DNA from 2 places in the Thermoanaerobacterium sp. CMT5567-10 genome. Region 1 is predicted to be linked to the other one. Evidence: riboswitches for the same ligand, from Rfam matches in the RefSeq annotation. Region 1 holds a riboswitch; the other holds the start of a gene.
What was found. Region 1 has a riboswitch for fluoride ahead of crcB (fluoride efflux transporter CrcB). Riboswitches for the same ligand answer to the same signal wherever they lie in the genome.

Region 1 (19,484 bases):
CTATTTAAAATACAATATAGACTTTACGCAAAAAGCATTTGACTTAAATAATGTTGAAGAGAAAAATTATAATTTAAGCGGCAAAATTGATAAAAATATATTAGATGAAAACAAGGATACTATAAATAACATAAGGATTAATGATTACAGACCTGTAAGTCAAATTTACAACCAGCTTCAAAGTATAAGGCTATACTACAAATTCAACGATATAGATATTGACAGGTATATGATAGACGGAAATTACAGGCAGGTGTTTATATCTGCTAGAGAAATGAACCTTGACAATCTGGCAAGCCAGGCTAAAAATTGGATTAACATGCATCTTAAATATACACATGGATATGGTGTTGTAATGTCGACCGTAAATGATGTGACAGCTACAGGACAGCCTGATATGGTGATAAAAAATATTCCGCCTGTGACGAACACAAATATAAAGATAACGAGGCCTGAGGTTTACTTTGGAGAGCTTACAAACACATACGCAATAGTAAATACAAAGACAGGTGAATTTGATTATCCTGCAGGTGATACTAACAAAGAAAATTTTTACAGTGGCAAATCAGGCATACCTATGACGTTTTTAAACAAGATTTTGTACACCGTTTATACCGGCAATATAAAAATACTTTTATCTACTGACATTACGTCAAAAAGTAGGATGCTTATTTTTAGAAACATAAAGGATAGAGTAGAAAAGATAGCTCCTTTTCTGATATATGATGAAGATCCATATATCGTCGTAGATAATGGAAAACTTTATTGGATGATAGATGCGTACACATATTCTGGAAATTATCCTTATTCAGAGCCTTATGAAGACACAGGTATAAACTATATAAGAAATTCGGTTAAGGTAGTCGTTGATGCTTATACAGGTGATACAAACTACTATATATCTGACAAAAATGACCCAATAATAAAGGTGTATAGCAGGATATTTCCCGGGCTATTTAAAAGCATAGATGATATGCCGGAAGGTTTAAAAGCTCATATAAGATATCCCCAGTATATGTTTGATATACAAACAAGTGTGTATAGGAATTACCACATGTCCGATCCGCAGGTTTTTTACAATAAAGAAGATTCCTGGGACATAGCAAAGGAGAAATTTACAGGTAAGGTAGAACCAGAGGAGTCACAGTATGTCATAATGAGGCTTCCAGGAGAAAAGGCTGCTGAGTATATTTTGATGATTCCGTATACGCCAGCGACGAAAGATAATATGGTAGCTTGGATGGCAGCAAGGATGGACGGCGATAACTATGGAAAATTAGTAGTCTATAAATTTCCAAAAAGCACTGTCGTATATGGGCCTATGCAGATTGAAAACATGATCGATCAAGATCCAAATATTTCTAAAGAGATGAGCTTATGGGATCAAAAAGGATCCAGCATTATAAGAGGCAATTTGTTGACGCTGCCAATTGATGATTCTATGCTTTACGTTGAGCCAATTTATATACAATCATCAAATGAAAATGCAATACCTGAAGTAAAGAGAGTTATACTGGCGTACAAAGACAAAATCGTAATGGAGGATACACTAAGCAATGCATTAAATAAATTGTTTAACTTAGAAGCACCGGCGCAACCAGCGGTTCCGCAAACACAAACAAGTCAAACACAGCAGGAACTTATAAAGAAAGCAAATGATATATATAACAATGCTATGAATGCTTCAAAGAACGGCGATTGGACCGACTTTGGCAAAAATCTCGATGAGCTTGGAAGCGTACTCAATGATTTAAATAACAGCATAAAAAAATGAGGCGTTAAAGCCTCTTTTTTATTTTTTGATTTAAAAATGGAAATACTAAAATTAGGTGATGTTAAATGGAAATACTACAGTCGGAATTAAAGATAGAAAATTTAATAAAAGAAACAGAGCATATATTTGAAAAATTAATGAATTTCAATGAGATATTATCAAATGATGCATCAAAAATTGAATTAAAATTAGAAAAAATGAATACAAATTTAAAAGAATACATCGAAAATGCTTTTAAGGAGGAAGAAAATAGCGACAGGAAGTATTTAATAAGCTATTTGAGAAAGCCAAATATACAATCTAGTAGTTTAAAAGAAATAGAAAATATAGCTTATTCTAATATAGACGAATTAAGCGATGACGTAAAAAGCATAAAAGACAATCTAGATGGTATGAAAAAAGCATTGTACAGGTTAAAGGATCTTGAAAGAGATATTAACTCTATGAAGGCCGTGATTGAAAAAGATGTTCTCTTAAATGTAGAGCTAAAAAGACAAAATACACCTGAAAAAGTAGAGTATATTTATGACCTGCCACCACAGCTTATAAATAGCCTTAATGATGCATTTCGAAATATATGCATTGCTAAGGATGGTATGGATAGGATTAAAGTATATGAAGATATTGTAAACAACTTGGAAAACTTTCAATAGTAAAATTTTCATTTACTAATTCTAATCATAAAGGGAATATTAAATAACGGGGAAATTTTTTAAAGGAGGGTTTACATTGAATAGAAGAGAATTTGAGGATTACCTAGGAGAAAAAGTAAATAGCGAAGTGTCTGAAGAATTAAGTGCTAGATTTGGTAAACAGAACCAGGCGCAGCAGCAAGCTCAACAGCAGGCGCAGCAGCAAGCACAGCAATTCCAACAACAATTGCAGAATATGGGTATAAATGTTACACCTCAGCAATTTCAGCAATTATTGAATCAGGTTAGAACACAAGCACAACAACAGCAGCAGCAAACAGATATGCAGGTACAACAGGCTTTGCAACAGGCCATGGCTGCGCTTCAGCAAGCACAACAAAGCATTCAAGCAAATCAAGTTTTCGCTCAAATGAGCAAGATATTAGATTCATCAAATCAGCAACTGCAGCAGTTGACACCGCAGTTAGGAACACAAGCACAGCAGCCTATTAGTGCGCAAGCACAGCAGCCAGCAGCCCAACAGGCACCAACAGGTGTGTAGTAATTGTAAAAGATAAGTTAGGGTTATAGGTAAAATACTTATAACCCTTTTTAAAATTTGAGGCTAATCTGAACTTCAGAAACAACATTTGCAAATAAAAATGAAATGTGGTATTATAAAGTATGTAAATGGGCGCCCGTAGCTCAGTTGGATAGAGCGTTTGACTACGAATCAAAAGGCCACGGGTTCGAATCCTGTCGGGCGCACCAGTAAAATAGCATATTTAAGGGTATATGTCATAGGGCATATACCCTTTTTGATTGCGAGTTAAAATTGGAATTATGGTGTTCCTTGATTTATTAGCAGTATCTTCAGCAAACGTTGGTGTTATTTTGTCGTCAACGTTATATCCTGATGCTTTGTTCATTCCATAAGCGCATTTTATACCTGCTTTTGTTTCTGGATACTTTGCTTCATACAGATCTTTCATTCTTTTTAAATGTTCAGTATGTTCCAAGACTGTCTATTCTGTCATTATTAAGTTTTTGTCAATTTCAGCCAATTCTTTGTCAATATTATTGTAGCTCATTGTTATGCATTCTATTTCATTTAAATCTAGCACTTTTGATGCTTTTAATCTATGCAGCCCTGAAATAAATTCTTTTTTTTGTTATAACAATTGGCTCCAATACTTATTTCCTTCATGTTTTAAGATGATTTAAATATTATATAATAATTCGACAAAAGTAGAGGAAATCATTTAAAAATATAAGCGAAATTCCACTTTTATAGAGCATTATGAGGTTTTGCAAATACCTAAAATACATTTCTTTCTTTATTAAGGAGGATTTTTTGCTATTTTATAGAATTAATTAATGATTAATGTTATTTTAATAACAATGGAGGTATTTAAATTGTTTGAAGTCATTACTATAACAAAAGAATCAAGAGAGTATGTGGAATTATATCTTAAACTAAGTAGATTAAATTTTATGGATGGGAAATTTAAAAAAAGTATTGAAGCTGAAGAATTTAAGCATAGAAAAGAACGTAAAAATGATATTATTGCAGCACTTGATAATATTATAAATACAGACTTTTTGTATAGCAGAATGATTGATGAAGGCTATTTTTTTGTTTTATGTGACGAAGATGGCTATATCATTCAATTAATATATAATAGTAGATTAGAAAATTATTTTAAAGAAATAAATTTTACAGAAGGAGTTAGTTTAAAGCTAGAAAATAGTGGAATAAATGCAGTCAGTTTAGCAATGGAATATAAACAACAGTATCAAATATGTGGTAAGGATCATCAGTGGGATATATTAGAAAATTGGTATTGTACAGCAATTCCTATAATTGATTACACAAATGCTTTAATAGTTGCTTATCTTGATTTGTCATGTGCAAATTGTCAAAATATAGATTATCAAAGTTTTATCTTAAGAAATATAGTTAAATGTATAGAAAAAGCTTTAACATATAAAAATAAATTGTACACAATTGAGTTGGAGTTAACTTCAATTGATACAGCAATAATATATTGTTTAGCGCATGGAATGGAGAGAAAAGATATATGTAAAAGAATACATATTGCAGAAAATACTCTTAAAAATCATATAAAAAACTTCGGATTTTATTAAAAGCAAATACGGATGCAGAATTAGTTTTTAAGGCAACAAAAGTTGGTATCATTATAATTTTAAAGAACCCCCAAAGTTCTCTAAGGTCCTTAGAAAGGTTAAAAATGTGGACAAGTAATTGAGTAGTGGGTATAGAAAGAATCTTTTGGATAACCAAAGAAGAAAGCATAGACTCGAGATTGAAGACTCTATGACGACCATAATAACTGTATAATGCTCATAAAAAGACTGAGGTACAATTTCAGAAAAATTAATGTAAGAATCAAATAATTTGATAAACTTGGGCTTGTTTTCTTCAAAAATAGATTCAATATCAGTGAAGACATCGCTGATAGATAATTGTTTAAACTTGGTTTTCATAATGATACCTCCTATTTGTTAATATAGTGTATTATATAATAATTCAACAAAAGTGGAGGAAATCCTTTGAAAATATAAACGAAACCCAGCTTTTTTAGAGCATTATGGGGTTTCGTAAATACCTAAAAAAGTCTTTTATAGAAAGGAGGGTTAAGATTGTCAATTGAAAATTTGGCTGAGAAAGTAGATGTTGACGCTTTAAAAGCTTTTGCAATAGCAAAAGGTCAACTTACATCTCACAAAGATGGATTTTGTAGAGCACCTTGGATAACTGACGAAACTGATACGAAAATAAAGGAACAAAATACGTAATTAAGCTTAAATGAATTTTTCCCTCCTTTTTAGGAGGGAGTTTCTATTTAATTGATATTGTCTGTCTATTGTGGTAGTGTCAGAAGTTATATGAATAAATAAAATATGTAAAATATTGGATTAATAAAAGTGACTGCACTTGTTAATTAAAATTATAAACGATTTCGCTTTACTCAAATCAAAAATCCGAATTTATGACGCACCTCTGCTCATTCTTCGCAGACGTGCTATTTTTTTAGAAGCTCGGAGTAGACTTTAAAATAAATAACTGATAAAATAAAGCGCAAATTGCAATATTAAATGCAACACTTTTTAAATAATTGATAAGACCATAATTTTCTAACCATGTACGATATATCTGTTTTCCCTATAGGGGAAACAGCGGCCTTAATTTTGCATTTTACCATGGTTGAACTATTTCATCGTAATCATCATGCATAATTGATAACTTTGTTAACCTCATCTAAAAAACATTCTTCAGGCGTTTTGTATTCTAAAATCCTCCTCGGAAGTTGATTGCACCAATTTTGCACTCATTTTATAACCCACTCTGATAAATCAGCTAGTGTTGTGCCTTTAGGTATAAATTTCCTTATTAACCCATTATGACGCTCGTTTGTTCCTCTCTCAAATGCAGAATATGGATGAGTAAAATATGCCTTACTTTCACATTCATTTAATATCTCACTCAATTTGGCAAATTCTGTCCCATTGTCTGCTGTTATACTCTTAAATACCTTTGAAAAATTCTCCTTATATTGCGCTTTGAGTTCATCAAATACCTTCTTGATTGATAAACTGTCTTTTTCATTTATAACAAAGATATACTCATATCTTGTTAAACGCTCTGTCAGTGTTAATAAAGCTTTGTCATTTGATCTCTTGCCTATAACAGTATCTATTTCCCAATGTCCAAAGCTTTCTCTTTTATTTATTTCTTCAGGTCTTTGTGATATGCTCTCTCCCATAATTTTCTTATTCCTTCTTATTATCTTCTTCTTTGGTTTTAAGCGCACTTTTAGGCATAAATCAATATTGCGAACTCTTAACAGACCTTTATCTATGTAATTATAGAGAGTTTTGGTACATACTATTTCTTCTTTTTGCCAGACGACATTATTTCTGAAGTAACCTACAACTGCATCAGGTGACTATTTCTCTTTTAATATTTTTCCTTCCCCATATTTACTTTTGAAAAATATTGGAATTTTTTTATTGATGTGATATAATATAATTAACTTTATAATTACTAACTTTAAAGTTACTAACTTATAAGTTAATAATCGAGGTGAATTTATGTTTATAGGCAGAGAATATGAACTTGAGACTTTAAATAGTTTGTACAATGAGGATAGATTTCATTTTATAGTTATGTATGGCAGAAGACGTGTAGGGAAAACTACATTGTTGACTGAATTTTGCAAAGATAAGCCATCAATATTTTTTGTCGCTGAAGAGTACAATGATAAAATTGCCCTTGAGTCTTTCTCAGATAAGATACTTTTGTATTTTGGACTTAATGGAATAGTAGGAAAATTTGAATCATGGGAAAAAGCCTTTTTATTTTTAGGCCAACAAGCTAAAGATGAACGTTTAGTCGTTGTTATAGATGAATTTCCCTATATTGTTAATTCAAATAAAAGCATTCCTTCGATACTTCAAAATTTAATAGATCATCATTTAAAAGATACAAAACTTTTTTTGATTGTCTGCGGATCTTCTATGAGCTTTATTGAAAAAGAAGTATTAAGCTATAAAAGCCCATTATACGGAAGAAGAACGTCACAATTAATAGTTGAACCATTTAACTTTTTTGACAGTAGAAAGTTTTTCCCAAGCTACAGCTTTGAAGAACAAGTTATAGCATACGGTGTTTTAGGCGGGATTCCCCAATATTTAAGTATTTTTGATGATAAATGTAATGTATATGAAAATATTAAGACTAAAATATTAGATAAATCATCATATCTATATGAAGAACCCAAATTGTTACTAAGACAAGAAGTTAGAGAGCCTGCTTTATACAATTCAATAATAGAAGCAATAGCTACAGGAAGCAGTAAATTAAATGAAATATCTACAAAAGTAGGTATTAATACTGATAAGTGCTCTAAATATATTTCTACATTGATAGACTTAAAAATACTCGAAAAAGTTACCCCTATAGAACTAAAGGCCAAAAGCAGAAAAAGCATATATAAGATTAAAGATAATTTCTTCAGGTTTTGGTACAGATTTGTTTTTAACAACAAGGCATTAATAGAGCAGGGACTGCTTGATGAAGTCATTGAAAACAAGATTAAGATGTCAATGAATGATTTTTTGGGGTTAGTGTATGAAGAAATATGTATAGATTATCTTAAAATACTGAATAAAAATAAAAAACTGCCATTTATTTTTGAAGAAATAGGTAAATGGTGGGGCAACAATCCGTATAAAAGACGTGAAGAAGAAATTGATATTGTTGCTATCAATAATGATAATATAATATTTGGAGAGTGCAAATGGCAAAATCAAAAGACAGATATGGCTGTTTTAAATGGCTTGATAGAAAAAAGCTCATTATTTGATTATCCAAATAAGTATTATGTTTTATTCTCAAAGAGTGGTTTTACCAGTGAAGTGGCTAATTTTGCATCATATAGCAATAATATTATTTTGGTAGAAAACTTTGATTAGGAGGTTTTTAAGGTCATAGAAGAATTTCTGAGGCTTTTTGAAGCAAGCATAAGTCTCATATCTAAAAAATGGATTGGACTAACCATCTTGATTAATTTAAGCACGTATTGTATAATGATATTGACAAAATTCAAATTTTATATATAATGTAAATCATGCGCCCGTAGCTCAGCAGGATAGAGCAACGGTTTCCTAAACCGTGTGCCGGAGGTTCGAGTCCTCTCGGGCGCACCATTTATGTGTGATTGAGATGTACAATAAATATATGCAATGCGCTATTGATGAAGCTGTGCTAAGCCTTAAACTTGGTGAGATGCCGGTTGGTGCAGTTGTCGTTAAAGATGGTATAATCATAGGAAAAGGGCATAACTTAAAAGAAACTGAAAAAGATGCAACTCAGCACGCTGAAATCAATGCGATAAAAGATGCTTGCAAAAACATTGGAGACTGGAGACTCAATGACGCATCGCTGTATGTAACATTAGAGCCATGTCCTATGTGTGCAGGTGCTATAATTGAATCCAGGATAAAAAGAGTATATATAGGTGCTGAGAGCCATGATAGCGGTGCTGCAGGCACTGTGTATGATTTTTTAAATAAGAAAGTTGACGTTTATTTTGGCATTATGGAAGATGATTGTAAAAAATTAATAAGTGATTTCTTTAGTAGACTAAGGCAAATCCGGAGAGATGGCTGAGTGGTCGAAAGCGCTCGCCTCGAAAGCGAGTGGGCGGATTTCCGCCTCGTGAGTTCGAATCTCACTCTCTCCGCCATGGAAATATCATGGAGAGATGGCTGAGCTGGTCTAAGGCGCACGACTGGAAATCGTGTGTACCCACAAAATGGGTACCGAGGGTTCGAATCCCTCTCTCTCCGCCATAAAACACATATCCCATCTTAATCCATAACATCCATTAAAAATCTCAATCAAAATATTGATTTTTACATATAGACGATGTATAATAAACTTTGTATTGCGCAAAATAATGTCGTAAGTTAATAAATGACTTACATGGCCGTACTAGATGGGGAGGTAGCGGTGCCCTGTAACCTGCAATCCGCTATAGCAGGGTCGAATTCCCGAGCCGAGGCATGATTACTGTAAGGCTGGCGTAAGTAAGTGATTATGATATTCAAGTCCTCCGCAATGGAAATTTGTGAACCCCGCCAGGTCCGGAAGGAAGCAACGGTAAGCAAATACTTTCATGTGCCGGGGGAGTGCTTGAATGGAGTTAACTGCTTATGTAACGCTTATGGTAACATGACAGAGTCGGGTGTGCGGCCTTTTATCCTGACTTTTGCAGCAAAAAAGGATAAAAAAAGCCCATAAGCCCTTTAAAATGAAGGCTTTCGGGCTTTCTGTTTTTGTCAATAAGTTGTAGTGGAAATGTCATTTTTTTACTTCTCCTAAAATTTTTTTAATCTCTCCTAATGTCATAATCTTTTTCCCAAAATCAATACCTAATTCTTTACCTATATCTTCAAGAACATCATTATTAAAATCAAACAGGTAATAATTTTCTTGTATGTAACTGCAGGATGCTTTTGCTAGACTCTCAAGTATAGCTGAAACAGAATATTTTCCATTTAATCTATATTCAAGTATCCTCACAATTACAAGTGATATAAAGCATATCAGAAAATGAGCATCAATATGCTCTTTTAGTGATAAATACACCGGTCTGCTTTCGATATCACTTTTAGTTATTTTAAAAGATTCTTCTATTTTCCAAAGGCCACGGTACATTTCAATAATTTTATCATCAGATTCTTTGTATTCGCTAGTAACTATTGCATAGTATCCATCAAATCTTTCTTCTTCTTTTAGTTTTTCCTCATCAAATGCTAAGTGTTGATGAGCACTTTCTAATATTTCGCCAGTTTCTTCATCAAAAATGAGATTCTTTACATATTTGGAAGCACCGTAAGATGTAGCTTTATTGTATTTTGCTGGATTTTTAATTAGGTCTTTTGCTTTCTCTATTGTAGCAGCTCGTTCATATTTTGCTTTTAAGGCATACTCTTCACTATAGAAAATAACCTGTTTTTCATCAACTACCTTTTTCATTTTTTTGCCTTTAGTGGTGGTTACTAATATTTCTCTTGGATAAAGTCTGGATTTTATCTTGAAGCTATCTCCTCTGTATGTATATCCATTTTCGTCAAGGACATATTTCTTAAATTCCTTATCCGCACAACGAACAGAATAGCTAAATACATAACCATTACCAGCAGATAAAGTATACCAAATGTTATCGCCAGTAATGATGCCTTTATCAGCAACTACAATAATTCTTCCCAAAGAATAATCATGTTGTATTTTCCTTAACATAGGCATAAGTGTAGTTTTATCTAGAGCATTACCAGGAAAAAGTTTATATGTAATAGGTATACCATTGGTGTCCATAAATAATCCCATCTGCACAATTGGATCTGGTCTATGTTCTTTAGAAACGCCTTTTTTACGCAATTCATCTTGTTCATCAATTTCAAAATAATAATTGGTAACATCGTAATAAACTAGATTAGTATTTCGTTCATATAAAGACTTAATATGCTCATGAACCCAAAGTTGCAAAGCATCACTATGCTTATTGAAAAAAGATAAACATCTGTAGATATCATCCAAAGAAAAATCAGACCTCTCAAAGAATATATCTCTATTCTCATAAGTCTTTTTCTTTGAAGCAGGATACAATAAGCGTGAAAATACGAGAAGTTTCATAATAGCATTAGCATCATACTCTTCTTTTGAATGACGCTGCCTGTTTTTCAAAAATTTATCCAATTCAAGCTCATGATAAATCTTACTAAATGCAGCATAGCCAAAGTTTTTACGGTTATCCGTATTAACCAAAAGTCTTTCATTAGGAGAAAAATTAAGAGCAATTGGAGCCTTTTTCATGGCTTTTTGTTCATTCAATTCTTTAACCTTTTGTTCAAAAAAAGCGATAGGATCATCGTATTGTTTTTGAAGTTCATCGAGGTATCCAAGGGATTTAATAGTAACAGTCCTTGTATGCCCTCTTTCTTTATCGCGATATCCATCTGCAATAGATAAGTATATTCTTCCGGAACTACGTTTGCTTTTCTTTAAATACACATTAAACTCCCCCAATAAAATTCAATATAACTATATTATACCACAATCCATAATAATCCGCAACCAAAATATGACAAAAATTTAAAAAAATTTTACCCGGAATCGTTAGTAAAATTGCTGGTTCCGGGTTACGCTACATAAAATTTTGCTGCAAAACTAGGGGTGCTTGAATGGAGTTAACTGCTTATGTAACGCTTATGGTAACATGACAGAGTCGGGTGTGCGGCCTTTTATTATTACCTTTAATTATTAAAAAAATTTAATACTTATTAGTAAAGTATAATACACAAAAAATATTCTGATATTTAAAATTTGTGTAAAGTTTTTTTTTATATTGTCGAAAATATTAGTAGTGATTTTAACTGCTTAGGGAGGTATTTATGTTTAAAAGTTATCGCAGCCGATTGTTTGCAATAATATTCGGAGTTTCGCTTTTTGTGTACCTTCTTTCATTTGTACACATTATAAAAGGGATTGGAAATAACATAATTACATCTATTTTAATTTTGCTTATTTCAGTTTTTATAGCAATGAGAGAATCGAAATACATGTCATATCCTCTGGAAAAATTAAATGAATGTGTTAAAAGAATTACAAATGGTGAATACGATTATAATATTGACATAGATGTAACAGAAGAATTTGCAGAGTTATCAAAAAATTTTAACAAAATGTCTTCTAAGTTAAAGTCGAATTATGAAGAGCTAAAAAAAGAATCTCAGGAGTTAATTAAAAAGAATAATGAATTGCAAGACCTTTATATGGAGCTTGAAGCGTCATATGAGCAGATGGAGGCTGTTACAAATGAACTTGAAGCATCAGAATCAAGGTATAGAACATTGGTTGATAATATGTCGGATATTCTTTGGTTTACCGACAAAGAGTACAATATAGAGTTTATAAATAACAGATCTTTAAAATTTTTAGATTATTTACCTGATGAAATGATAGGTAAAAAAATTTTTGAATACATTGATGATGATGATAAAAAATTAATGGAAGATTTAATGACCAGAAAAATAAATATGGCAGAAATAAAATTCAAAAAAAGAGACGGCTCAACAATTTTGACTGAGACTAGAGTTAAGACAGTGAAAAATAGTGAGGGTGAATTGCTAGGAATTCAAGGATTGTCCAGAGATATAACCGATTATTGCACTGCAAAAAAAGAGATACTGGAGAGAAATAGGCAAATTCTTGCTATAGGAAATGTGACACAATTGTTGACTAAAAATTTAGCGCCCCGTGATATACTTTATTCTATAGCAGAAAAAATATCAACAATATTGTCTTCTCCATTGTGTACCATAAGAACTGTCAATGAATCAGGGAATTTGGAGCTTATGGTGGCAGCAGGGGAATTAAAAGATATGCCTCTTCTAAAAGAGCTTTCTTTGACAACTGATGAAAATGTTAAGCTTCTTGTATCAAAGGAAATTACGATTTTAGATGCGAATAAATTTCCAGCAGATTACGTTTTGTTAAAAAGACTTAAACAATTAAATGTCAAGAATATAATTTCTGTTCCGCTAATATCGAAAGACAAGGCTGTAGGAACATTAAATATATTAACTACATCAAGATTAGCGAATGATATAAGCTTATTGCGATCTGTTGCTGATAGTGTATCTATTGCTATAGAAAATGCCAATCTCTACGATAATTTAAGAAATTGGTATCTAAGAACAATTGATGCATTGGCATATGCGGTTGAAGCAAAAGACAGATATACTAAAGGCCATTCTTTGAGAGTTTCAAAATATGCAGCAATTATAGGTGAAAGCATGGGGCTTCCAAAGGATGAAATAGAGAAGTTAAAAATTGCTGGCATATTACATGATATAGGTAAAATTGGAATATCAGATAAAATACTCACAAAACCTGGAAAACTTACAAAAGAAGAATATGATAAGATTAAACAGCATCCTAGTATATCGAAGAAAATTTTGGAACCTATAGGGCTGTCGAAAGATATAATAGATGGAATAGAAAAACACCATGAAAGGTACGACGGAAAAGGCTATCCATTTGGGCTTGATGATGATAACATACCATTGATTGCTGCAATACTGTGTGTTGCAGATTCATTTGATGCAATGACATCTGATAGATCATACAGAAAAGGGATGCCTTTTGACGAAGCCGTAAATGAATTATTAAAGTATAAAGGAACGCAATTCAATCCGCGGGTGGTAGATAGTGTGATATCTATTTATATGAGAGACAGAAAAAAGATTGAAAGAATCAAAAGAGAAATTGAGATAGCTAACTAAAAAGGATATAGAAAAGTATCCTTTTTTTTGTTACAATTAAATAAATGAGGTGTTTTTTATGTATCAGTCATTATACAGAAAATACAGACCTCGAAATTTTAGTGAGGTTTTAGGACAGAATCATATTGTTAGAACGTTAAGAAATCAGATAAAGACGGGAAGAATAGGACACGCTTATCTTTTTTGTGGGACTAGAGGCACAGGCAAAACCAGTGTTGCCAAGATTTTTGCAAAAGCAGTCAATTGTCCTAACAGTGTAGAAGGTGAGCCTTGCAATAGATGCCAAATATGTGAATCTGCAAACAACAATTCCCTTATAGATATAATAGAGATAGATGCAGCCTCAAATAACAGCGTTGATGATGTAAGAGAACTTAGAGACAATATAATATATGCACCATCTATATGTAAGTACAAAGTGTATATTATCGATGAGGTTCATATGCTATCAGGAAGTGCTTTTAATGCGCTTTTAAAAACGTTGGAGGAGCCGCCATCACATGCTATATTTATATTAGCTACTACAGAGCCAAACAAAATACCTGCAACTATTTTGTCAAGGTGTCAGAGATTTGATTTTAAAAGGATACCATCAAGAGTCATTTCACAAAATATAGAGAAGATTGCAAAAGACAGCAACATAAGCATAGAAAATAGAGCTATTGCGATGATTGCCCGTCATGGAAATGGCTCTATGAGAGATGCCATAAGCATACTTGAACAGTGTGTGTCATACAATGATGTTTTAACGTATGATGATGTATGTGACATTCTTGGTACTGTAAATGATGATACATTATACACTCTTGTAAAAAGCATAAATGATAGAAATGCAAAGGAAGTCATAAATCAGATAGATAAATTGATGCTTTATGGCATAGATGTAAGCAATTTGATCAAAGCGATGCTTTCATTTTTGAGGGACGTTGTTATTTACAAAACATGCGGTACAGAGTCCGAAGAAATATTAGAAACAGAGATAAACGATAAAATATTGAAGGCGTCGGAATTTGATATGTCGTTTTTGTCTAATGCCATAGAAAAATTGATAGATTTACAAGGGAAAATTAGATACGCGCAATCACCAAGAATATTATTTGAAATAACAGTATTGAAGCTTATAAATCCTGAAATATCACCTGATATAGACAGCATTTTAGATAGGATTAAGAAACTGGAAAGTAGATTGAATAACGTTAAAGTAGCATTTAATGGAGAAAATGATGATGGTATTATATCGAAAAAAGATGTAGTAAAATCCGAAAAGGGTGTTGAAGATGATAAAGTTGCTGCAGATGAAATAAAAAAAGAGCACATAGAAATTACTGAGAGTGCAGATAAAAGCGATAAAATCGATGTAAATGAAGTCTTTAATAAAGTATTGAATATAATAAAAAAAGATAGACCTATGATTTTTTCTTTTTTGAGTTTAGGCAAACCGTATTTGAAAGACGGTAATTTTATGATAGAATATCCAAAGGAGCATGAATTCTACAAAGATGAACTGAATAAAGTTGAAAATAAAGATTATATTAAAGATGTTATTAAGAAATTCACTGGAAAAGATTATATAGTGAACGTAGTAGTCAAAAAAAATGAAGATGACGAGTTGATTGAAGCGGTAAAAAAATATTTTGGCGATGTAGAAATTATAGATTAATTTATCACTACCCAGCCAAAATCAGCATATAAATAGGAAGAGAACACTAAATATTAATAGGAGGTATTGTGAATGGCAAAAGGAGGATTTCCTGGCGGTTTTAACATGAACAACATGATAAAACAGGCGCAACAGATGCAAGAGCAAATGAAGAAAGTGCAGGAAGAGCTTGAAAACAAGACGGTTGAAGAGTCTGCAGGCGGTGGAGCTGTAAAGGTAGTAGCCAATGGAAGAAAAGAATTGATCAGTATAAAGATTGATCCTGCCGTTGTTGATAAGGACGATGTGGAGATGCTAGAAGACCTAGTCTTAGCAGCAGTAAATCAGGCTTTAAGAAGTGCTGAACACATGATTGCAGAGGAAATGGGAAAAATTACAGGAGGCTTTAATATACCAGGCTTATTTTGAGGTGAATTAATTGATGAATGTTTATTCGAGGTCATTGTCAAGGCTTATTGATGAATTATCAAGACTTCCAGGTATTGGACGAAAAACAGCACAAAGACTTGCATTTTACATCTTGGATATGCCAAAAGATGACGTTATTAATTTATCTAATGCTATATTGGAGGCAAAAAACAATTTAAAATACTGCAACAAGTGTTATAATTTCACTGATAGCGATTTATGCAATATCTGTAGCGATGAAACCAGAGATTCATCTACTATTTGTGTGGTATCTGATCCGAAAGATGTAGTAGCTATGGAGAAAACAAGGGAGTATCGTGGTTTATACCATGTGCTGCATGGTGTAATTTCACCCATGGACGGTATAGGACCAGAAGATATAAAGATAAAAGAATTGCTAGAAAGGATTAATAATAACGACATAAAAGAGATTATTTTAGCGACAAATCCCGATATAGAAGGCGAAGCGACTGCTATGTACATTGCAAAACTTATAAAACCTTTTGGCATAAAAGTGACGAGGATAGCACATGGTGTACCTGTTGGTGGTGACCTCGAATATACTGATTCTGTTACTTTATCGAGGGCATTGGAAGGTAGAAGGGAAATGTAAATTTACAAAAATTAAATTCATATCAAAGTACCATAAAAATCATGGTAATAAGGAAAGAAAAGTTTCTTTCAAGCCATGATTTTTTTGTTCAGAATCAAGGAAATAATAATTAAGGAATATTGCTGAACACTTTTTTAATCAACTTTCAAGGAGAATTTTAAAATACAAGATACCAGAATTAAAAGAATGCTTGACTATAATAGTGTAAAGTGATAATATATTCATTAATAAATTTAAAAGAGAATATTGGAATCCTCTTATCAAGAGTGGTGGAGGGACTGGCCCGATGAAACCCGGCAACCGGCATTTATTTACGCTTGGTGCCAAATCCTGCAGGAAATACCTGAGAGATGAGAGGAGCGGCGTATTTTGGCCCTCTTCTCATTGAAGAGGGCCAAAAATTTTTAGGAGGTATGCCACATGGAATTTAAGATTGGATTGCTGGGATTTGGAACAGTAGGAAGCGGAGTCTATAAAATAGTCACATCAAGAAAACAGCATATAAAACAAAAAACGGGGTTTTATCCTGAAATAAAAAAAATACTAGTGAAGCATCCTGATAAACCGAGAAATATTAATGGTATAGATGAAATACTAACAATTGATGCTAACGAAATCTTGTGTGATAGCGAAATAAGTGCAATAATTGAAGTAATGGGAGGAGTTGATCCTGCTTACGATTACGTGAAAAAGGCGTTAATTTCTAAGAAGCATGTTATTACTGCAAACAAAGAGTTGATGGCAAAATATGGAGGCGAGCTTAGAAAAATGGCAGATGAAAATGGTGTATTTTTGAAATTTGAGGCAAGTGTTGCTGGAGCAATACCTGTTATACATCAGATTGAGAGACTCAAAATAACCGATGAAATAAATTTTGTGGGAGGAATAATAAACGGTACGACAAACTACATATTGACACAGATAATAGAAAAGGGAATGAAATATGATGAAGCACTTGCAGCTGCTCAAAAGCGAGGGTATGCGGAAAGCAATCCGGATTACGATATAAAAGGATTCGATGCTCTGTATAAGCTTGTGATTCTCATAAAAAAAGCATTTGATGTTGATGTTTCTGTTAATTCAATAATGAGATATGGTATAAATGAAATAAAATATGATGATATATATTATGCCGGAAAATGGGGATATAAAATTAAACCATTTGCATGGGCTAAATACGAGAAAGGCAATGTCTATGGGAGTGTAGAGCCTATACTAATAGAAGCTAACAATATTTTAGCAAGTGTTGGCGATGTAAACAATGCTGTTATACTGAGAGGAGATGGTTTCAAAGAGCTTATTTTTATTGGAAAAGGTGCAGGACAAATGCCTACAGGGGATTCAGTTGTTGCAGATTTAATAGATATACTATTGAATTACGGCATAAAAACAAATCGTACGGCAAAACATATTTCAGTTTTTAACGGTAGTTTTACAGATGTATTTTATATAAGACTTAAACTCTTTTACAAGTTTAATATAAAAAATATTTTAAAATTTTTTACTGATAATGGTGCTTCGTTTAAAGAGTCTGTTTATGATGGCAATACTTTTGCGGCAGTTTTCAAGCTTTTTGATAATGATATAAACAGGTTTATAGAAAGTTTAGAAAATAAAAAAATGAGTACGATAGAGAGTCTCTTCAAGGTGTTGTATAACGGCAATGAAGAGGATATTAGACATGTTAACACAATAGAAAGTGAAGTTATATAAAAAATTAGGCAAAATAGAATGTATATCATTATGAAATATTTACTTTAAAAACAAATCTGTGATATAATTGTTGTTGTAAGGTGATGGAGCTCACCTTTAAATGCATCGAAGCTGATGGCTCCTATTGGGTATACTAACTCAATAGGAGCTTATTTGTTACTATCTTATGAAAATGGAGGGCAATCTTCATGGAATACATCTATATAGGAATTGGCGGTTTTTTCGGTGCAATTTTGAGATATTTGATTTCGAGCTATTATCAAAGTATATTGCATACAGTATTTCCAATTGAGACATTCTTTATAAATATTTTTGGCTCATTTTTATTAAGTTATATATCAAATTTAACGCTTGAAGAATTTAAGGTTAATTTTAATATTAGATTGGCAATTACGACTGGGTTCATCGGTGCCTTTACTACATTTTCAACATTCACTAAAGAAACAATGGATCTATTGAGGAATGGAAGAATTGCAGTAGCTTTGATATATGTATTGCTATCGATATTTATTGGATTTATCATGTCATTTATAGGGTTTGAATTGGGAGATAAAACAGCAAAAATATTAAAAGGACGTGAAGAAAATTGATGTCAAATATTTTTTTAGTAGGTTTAGGAGGAGTTTTCGGTGCAATTTCAAGGTATGAGATATCTAGGCATATTAAGGAAAACAGAGAGTTTGTGGTGCCTATTGAAACATTTGTGGTCAATGTATTAGGTGCATTTCTCTTGAATGTTTTGTCAAACCCTAAGATTGTACATTTTTTTGATAATGATGTTAAGTTGTTTATTATGACAGGATTTATTGGAGCGTTTACCACTTATTCTACCTTTTCACATGAAACGATACACCTTCTTCGCCAAAAGCACTATGCACACGCTTTTTTATACTCTGCGTCCACCGTCATTGTTGGTCTTATCGGAGCTTATTTAGGATATTATATTGGAAATCTATTTTAAATATTGTAGTATAATATTGATGATACGAGAAGGGATGGTTCTTTTGTTATTAGATTATTTTAAATTACTGTCAGCGTTATCGCTATCACTGGACATCCTTGAGAGAAGAAATTTTGGGCATGCTCGCAAAGTTGCATATGTTGCCATAAGATTGGCAAGAAATTTAAATATAAAAAGAGATGAAGAGTATAAAATATTTTATTCTGCTTTTCTCCATGACATAGGCAAAAGTGACGTATATGAAGATTTTTATTCAAACAACACATGGGTGCATTCATTGAGAGGAAGCGATATGGTAAAAGACATGCCTAGAGGACATGAATTTTCTGATATTATAAAGTATCATCACGAAAACTGGGATGGAAGCGGATACTTTCATATTAATGGAAATTCTATACCATTTGAAGCTCAGATAATATATTTGGCAGATCAATTTGATGTGAAATACAATACAGTGTCTATAACAATGAATGAATACAGGACAAGAAAACATATAGAAAAATGGTTAAATGATAAATCAGGGAAATCATTCAACCCAATAATTGTAAACGCATTAAAAGATCTAATGAAACAGGAAAAGTTCTGGCTCGATTATGAACATTATGACACGTTTGATGTTTTAAGACCTTATATATCCAATGAAACAATGATAGTTGACATAGATGATCTAAGCAAAATTGCACGGGTATTTTCGAATATAATTGATAACAAAAGCCACTTTACTTACAAGCATTCAAAAGGCATATCAGAAGTTGCATATAAAGCAGCTTTGATATCGGGGTATGACGAGATGACGGCAAAAAAGGTAAAGATCGCTGGACTGCTGCATGACTTAGGCAAATTGGCTA
Region 2 (6,407 bases), 750 kb from region 1:
TTGTTAATGTCAATAACAAGTTAACTTGCTCTTTATTTTTCCTTCATTTATTCATTTATCTGTGCGGTTATGTATATTTCTATTGTCGTACTTACTACAATGTGTTTTACTTTTAAAGATACTTTTTTATTCTCAATAGATAGAATTCGACCATCGAATATGTTAAAAATTAAATCTGGATTAATTTTTTCGACTTGCTTTCCATAAATATCTTTCAACTTTTCATTAACATATTTTTCAACTTCTATTCTGATTTTACTGTCACTATTAGAAACATAAGGTTTTATATCAGTTACTACTCTATACGATTGATTCTTTAATGATTCATTCAATTTTTCTATTTTTTCATTTAGTGCTGCATTGTTTAATTTATATGCATCTCTTTCAAATGATATTTTTTCGATCACGATGCCATTTACCACATTTACAATTGATCCCCCTATAATTACACCTATTAAAAAGACACTTACGAATGATGTGATTTTATTCATTTGAATTCACCTATTATGCAGGTAATCAATTTAAATCCGGAATAAGAACCTAGAAAAGCACCAGAAAGAATTAATCCTTGTTTTGCTAGCTGTGTAAATTCACCGCTAAAACCAATTTCAAGACCTCTTATTGTAGTAAAAGATCCTCCAAGCCCCACCAGTATAGCCCAAAGTCTTATATCTTTCAGTATGGAATTAATTATTTTTATGGGAGACTCAAATATGAAAAGGGATGAAAGAGAGCCTAAAATAGTACCACCAACGACTACACCAAGGGATGTAAAATATGGTATGAAAAAAATTCTGAATACTTTTATTAACATAAAACCACCTCATATATTTATATGCTTATCAAATTTAAAATATCTGATGTGCAACTTTTATTTGTTAAGCATTGCAATTATAATTTAATATAGAGGTGAAAAAAATGTATGATGTAATTATCATTGGCGGCGGACCTGCAGGATCTACATTAGCTAGAAAATTATCAACTCAAGGATATAGAGCTTTATTGATAGAAAAGCATACTATACCGAGATATAAAGCGTGCGGCGGTGGAATAACGCCAAGGTGCTATAAAATGTTAGATCTTGATATAAGTGATTATGTGGAGGATACCACATATAAGATTGCTTTTAAATTTCCAAACAATAAATCAGTAGTCCTAGAGACTGAAAAACCTATCATATATCAAGTGGATAGAACTAAATTTGATAAATATTTAATAGACAAAGCGAATGAAATGGGATGTGAAATACATGATGGAGAAACGGTTTTTGATTTTTACAACAATGACAAAGAAGTTGTTGTTGTGACAGACAAAGGCGAATATGAAACAAGGATATTAGTAGGTGCGGATGGAATAAACAGTACTGTGGCACATAAAGCAAATTTATTAAACGGCAAAAAAGGTATTGCACTTGAAGCAGAAATATACGTTGATAATAGCGATGTTGAAAGATTAAAGGGAGAAGTTGTGGTAGACTTTAATGCTATAAAATACGGCTACGGCTGGGTATTTCCCAAAAAAGATAGATTGTCTATCGGCGTTGGAACTTTTTTAAGTAAAACATCAAAAATAAAGGAAAATCTTTCTAATATGATTGACGAAATTGTAGTTGGCAATGTAGAAGAATGCAAAATATACGGGCATCAACTGTCATTTCAGAATGGAAGAAATGGGACATTTAACAATGATAAAATAATGCTAATTGGAGATGCCACAAGGCTTGCCGATCCATTTACAGGTGAGGGAATATACAATGCTTTGCTTACTGCAAATATATCATTTGACGTTATAAAAAAGCATTTCAATGGAGAATGCGAACTTGACGAATATACTCTTAGGCTTAATAGAGAAGTTGTGCCTGACATAAGATGGGCATACAGATTAGCGCAATTTACTTACAATAATATGGACTTCATAGAAAAATCAGTAAGATATTTTCCAAATGTGCTATCATACTTTGTAGATATAATGATGGGGGATAATAATTATATGAATTTTAAGATAAAAGTTCCATTGTATGCACTGGGTATAATGAAATCTAAGACGAAAATGAAAGTAGAAAGAGATGTGAACATAAAATAGTTGACATCAAGATGCAGTTAAATTAAACTATGTATAGGTAATACCCCTAATGAGTATATGAAAGGAGAGTTTAAATATGAGTTTATTTGGTCCAAAAGGCGAGACTACAACGATTGATGTAAGGGGAATGTCATGCAATCATTGCAAAATGACTGTAGAGAAAGCCTTAAAAGCACTTGATGGAGTATCAAAAGCGACAGTAGACTTAGATAAAGCCAATGTCACTGTAACATACGATCCCAAAAAAGTTACAATAGATAACATGAAAAAAGCAATTATTGATGCAGGATATGAAGCTTAAAATATTATAATTGTTTTATTTATGTTTAACCGCTAATGCGGTTATTTTTTTATATTTACTGTATAATAAAATTAAAAATATTATTTACAAAACTTATTAATTGATATATAATAAATACATAAAATCCAATCGGAATACTTAAAATTAAAAGGAGAGGATAAAATGTCAAAAATAGCAAAAAATCTTACGGATCTAATAGGTAATACACCGCTGCTGGAGCTGTCTAATTACAACCAAGAAAACAATCTTAAAGCAAGATTAATTGCAAAATTGGAGTACTTTAACCCATTAAGCAGTGTAAAGGACAGAATTGGATATGCTATGATTAAGGACGCAGAGGAAAAAGGATTAATAAATAAAGACACTGTGATAATTGAAGCGACAAGTGGCAATACAGGTATCGCATTGGCTTTTGTTTCTGCAGCGAAGAAGTATAAGTTAATCTTGACTATGCCTGAGACTATGAGCGTTGAAAGAAGAAATTTACTTAAAGCACTAGGAGCAGAAATAGTATTGACACCGGGTCCTGAAGGCATGTCTGGGGCTGTAAAAAAAGCTGAAGAGTTAGCAAAGCAGTATGGAAATGCATTTATACCACAGCAGTTTAAAAATCCTGTTAACCCTGAAATACACAGGAAGACCACTGCTGAAGAGATATGGAGAGATACGGATGGAAATGTAGATATATTTGTCGCAGGCGTTGGTACAGGCGGAACAATAACAGGTGTCGGTGAAGTTTTGAAATCAAAGAAGCCTAATGTAAAGATCGTTGCAGTAGAACCTGCTGATTCGCCAGTGCTATCTGGTGGCAAGCCAGGTCCACACAAGATACAAGGCATAGGTGCAGGATTCGTACCTGAAGTTTTTAATAAAGACATAATTGATGAGGTATATCAAGTAAAAAATAACGAGGCATTTGAGACGTCAAGAGCATTGGCAAAATCTGAAGGATTATTAGTTGGCATATCATCTGGTGCGGCTGCATTTGCAGCAACTCAGATTGCAAAAAGGCCCGAAAACAAAGGCAAGACTATAGTCGTATTGCTTCCTGATACAGGTGAAAGATACCTTTCGACGACATTGTATCAAGATTAAATAAGGTACTTTAACATAGAGAAATAAAATGATATAATATATGTGACAATAAAAAAGAGGATGAAGCTCCCTCGTTTAAATTGCTGAAAAGCTGATGGCTTCTACAAATAATGTAGATAGCTATCGGCTTTTTAATTTTTTAGATAAAGTATTTTTTAAATGTCACTCTAATTATCTTAGGAGGTGTGATAAATGGCGTTTCAAAGTATATTGTTTATAAATGCTGAAGATATTACAAACGTTGATTTATTAAATGAACCAGTATTTTTTAAGGATTTGAATATTGATCAAATAATAGATGCAATAACATTTGGAAGGAGCGAATACAACCTCAAACCGTTTTTCTATAAATCGCCTGTTGACAAAGAAACAATTAAATATCGTCAGCATATAATGAGGGATCTTGAAAATAATAAACTTTTTGAGTGCATAAAATCTTTTTCTGAGAAATTTCAACATATGCGAGAAAATCTGAAACAGATAGATAAACTTTACTACAAATATCAAAAAGAAAGATGGTTTTTAGATGCAGTTTTGATGTATTGTGATGCTGTAGCTTCTCTTGCCAACGATTTAGCACAGATTGATTTAAAGTCTACAGGCTTTATCGTATTTCGAGAATATATTTTAGATTATGTTAAAAGCGATTCTTTTATATCTTTAAACAATGCGACAAAAAAGCTTGAAGAAGATTTGTCATCTATAAAGTACAGTATACTTATAAAGGGAAACAGTATAAAAGTAAGTAAATACGATTCAGAGATAAATTACAGCGACATAGTAGAAGAAACTTTTAAAAAGTTCAAAGAAGGTGAGACGAAAGATTATAGGAAGAAGTTTTCTGAGCATGTAGATATGAATCATGTGGAGGCAAGAATATTAGATTTAGTAGCCCAATTATATAAAGAAATATTTGAGGAGCTTGATGATTACTGTATTAAAAATATCCATTATATAGATGATAAAATCAGCACATTTGAACGGGAAGTCCAGTTTTATATGTCGTATTTGGAATTTATTTCGAAGTTTAAAGATGTAGGATTGAAATTTTGCTATCCCCAAGTTGACAGCGAATCAAAAGAAGTTTTTGATTATGGATGCTTTGATTTGGCTTTGGCTAATAAACTTATTTCTAATAAATCGACAGTTGTCACAAACGATTTTTATCTAAGTGGCAAAGAGAGAATCTTCGTTGTATCTGGACCTAATCAAGGTGGGAAAACGACATTTGCTAGGACATTTGGGCAAGTTCATTATCTTGCCAGCATTGGATGCCCTGTTCCAGGATATAAAGCACAGTTATTTTTATTCGACAATATCTTTACACACTTTGAAAGAGAGGAAAATGTTAATGAACTTCATGGAAATTTAGAAGACGAATTGATTAGAATTTATGATATTCTCTCCAAAGCTACGCCTTACAGTGTTGTTATATTAAATGAAATATTTACGTCTACTACTTTAAAAGATGCCATTTTTCTCAGCAAAAAGATAATGGATAGAATTATAGAGCTGGATTTGCTTTGTGTTTGGGTGACATTTATAGATGAATTATCGACTTATAGCGAAAAGACAGTAAGTGTAGTTAGCACGGTCGTACCGGACAATCCTTCACTTAGAACTTATAAGGTTGTACGAAAGCCTGCTGACGGATTATCTTATGCCATTACGATTGCGGAAAAATACAAACTTACCTATGAACATATTAAGGAGCGTGTAAAAAGATGAAGACATTTTTGCTGGACAAAGATCGCGATTTTGATATGAAGCATGAATTGCCATGGAATGAACAGATACTGATACAGGATTTGGGATTAAATGTGGTTTTTGATGCTATGGCACAAGGTGATGAATTTTTGTATGATGTAGTTTATAAAGTCATTTTGACAAGTTTGAATGATGTAAATGAGATAATTTATCGTCAAAACATTTTAAGAGATTGCCTTAAAAATCCTTCTGTCGTCAGAACCATTTATGGCATTGCGGTTGAAACATTGGAAAATGAGAAGAAAAATTTTTGGAGCATCTTTAGTAGTTTCCCGTCTTCAATTTTGCACAGCTCAATTGAACTTATGTATATGTATGTGGATATGCTTATAAAATTGAGAAAAATTGCGGAAAAAAACATCGATAACTTTGAATCAGAAGGTTTTAAATCATTATTTTCAATGCTTCAAAGAGAATTAAATGATGAATACATTGAAGCCGTAAAAACGCATTTAAAAGAATTAAAATTTGAAAATGGGGTATTGATAACTGCAGAATTGGGAAAAGGCAATAAAGGGATTAATTACATTCTAAGAAAACCTAACGAAATTAAACAGAGTTTAATTGAAAAGATTTTTTCAAAAAAGACTACGGCTTTTACATTTTACATCGCTGATCGTGATGAAAGTGGCATGAAGGCATTATCAGAATTAAAGGACAGAGGAATAAACCTTGCAGCAAATGCTTTAGCACAATCCGCAGATCACATTAACGACTTTTTTAAAATGCTTAGGACAGAATTAGCATTTTATATCGGCTGCATTAATTTATATGAGCAACTTATGAAGATAGGTGAGACTATATGCTTTCCCGTGCCTTTATCAGCGGATGAACGGAAACACTCATTTGTCGGTCTATATGATATTAGTCTGTCTCTGGCAATGAAAAAGAGAGTAGTATCAAACGACTTAAATGGGGATGAGAAGGACCTTTTTGTCATAACAGGTGCTAACCAAGGGGGAAAAACGACGTTTTTAAGAAGTATTGGATTAGCTCAATTAATGATGCAGTCTGGTATGTTTGTAGCTGCAGAAAAATTTTCTGCTAATATTTGTGCTGGATTGTTTACACACTTTAAAAGAGAAGAAGACGATGAGATGAATAGCGGCAAATTAGATGAAGAATTAAGCAGGATGAGTGATATTGTCGATAATGTAAGGAA

Region 2: it holds a riboswitch for fluoride, as region 1 does, so the genes downstream of both, Q2T46_RS04500 (MutS-related protein) here and crcB (fluoride efflux transporter CrcB) in region 1, are expected to answer to the same signal.

What each region holds. Positions count from the first base shown of each region.
Region 1 is NZ_CP130558.2:1,602,957-1,622,440, reverse strand. It holds gene Q2T46_RS08405 (UPF0182 family protein) at 1-1,774, shown strand, start outside; gene Q2T46_RS08400 (hypothetical protein) at 1,840-2,427, shown strand; gene Q2T46_RS08395 (hypothetical protein) at 2,504-2,968, shown strand; tRNA gene Q2T46_RS08390 (tRNA-Arg) at 3,101-3,177, shown strand; gene Q2T46_RS08385 (hypothetical protein) at 3,192-3,398, opposite strand; gene Q2T46_RS08380 (AsnC family protein) at 3,823-4,554, shown strand; gene Q2T46_RS08375 (hypothetical protein) at 5,071-5,226, shown strand; partial or broken gene Q2T46_RS08370 (IS30 family transposase) at 5,658-6,413, opposite strand; gene Q2T46_RS08365 (ATP-binding protein) at 6,523-7,905, shown strand; tRNA gene Q2T46_RS08360 (tRNA-Arg) at 8,063-8,139, shown strand; gene Q2T46_RS08355 (nucleoside deaminase) at 8,156-8,602, shown strand; tRNA gene Q2T46_RS08350 (tRNA-Ser) at 8,589-8,678, shown strand; tRNA gene Q2T46_RS08345 (tRNA-Ser) at 8,691-8,784, shown strand; RNA gene ffs (signal recognition particle sRNA large type) at 8,922-9,187, shown strand; gene Q2T46_RS08335 (IS1634 family transposase) at 9,296-11,008, opposite strand; gene Q2T46_RS08330 (HD domain-containing phosphohydrolase) at 11,389-13,281, shown strand; gene dnaX (DNA polymerase III subunit gamma/tau) at 13,340-14,941, shown strand; gene Q2T46_RS08320 (YbaB/EbfC family nucleoid-associated protein) at 15,014-15,349, shown strand; gene recR (recombination mediator RecR) at 15,363-15,962, shown strand; SAM riboswitch class I at 16,217-16,319, shown strand; gene Q2T46_RS08310 (homoserine dehydrogenase) at 16,383-17,675, shown strand; fluoride riboswitch at 17,746-17,806, shown strand; gene crcB (fluoride efflux transporter CrcB) at 17,864-18,265, shown strand; gene crcB (fluoride efflux transporter CrcB) at 18,265-18,636, shown strand; gene Q2T46_RS08295 (HD-GYP domain-containing protein) at 18,680-19,484, shown strand, end outside.
Region 2 is NZ_CP130558.2:861,427-867,833, reverse strand. It holds gene Q2T46_RS04525 (hypothetical protein) at 48-491, opposite strand; gene Q2T46_RS04520 (YtrH family sporulation protein) at 488-814, opposite strand; gene Q2T46_RS04515 (geranylgeranyl reductase family protein) at 919-2,082, shown strand; gene copZ (copper chaperone CopZ) at 2,159-2,383, shown strand; gene cysK (cysteine synthase A) at 2,546-3,478, shown strand; fluoride riboswitch at 3,526-3,589, shown strand; gene Q2T46_RS04500 (MutS-related protein) at 3,671-5,206, shown strand; gene Q2T46_RS04495 (MutS-related protein) at 5,203-6,407, shown strand, end outside.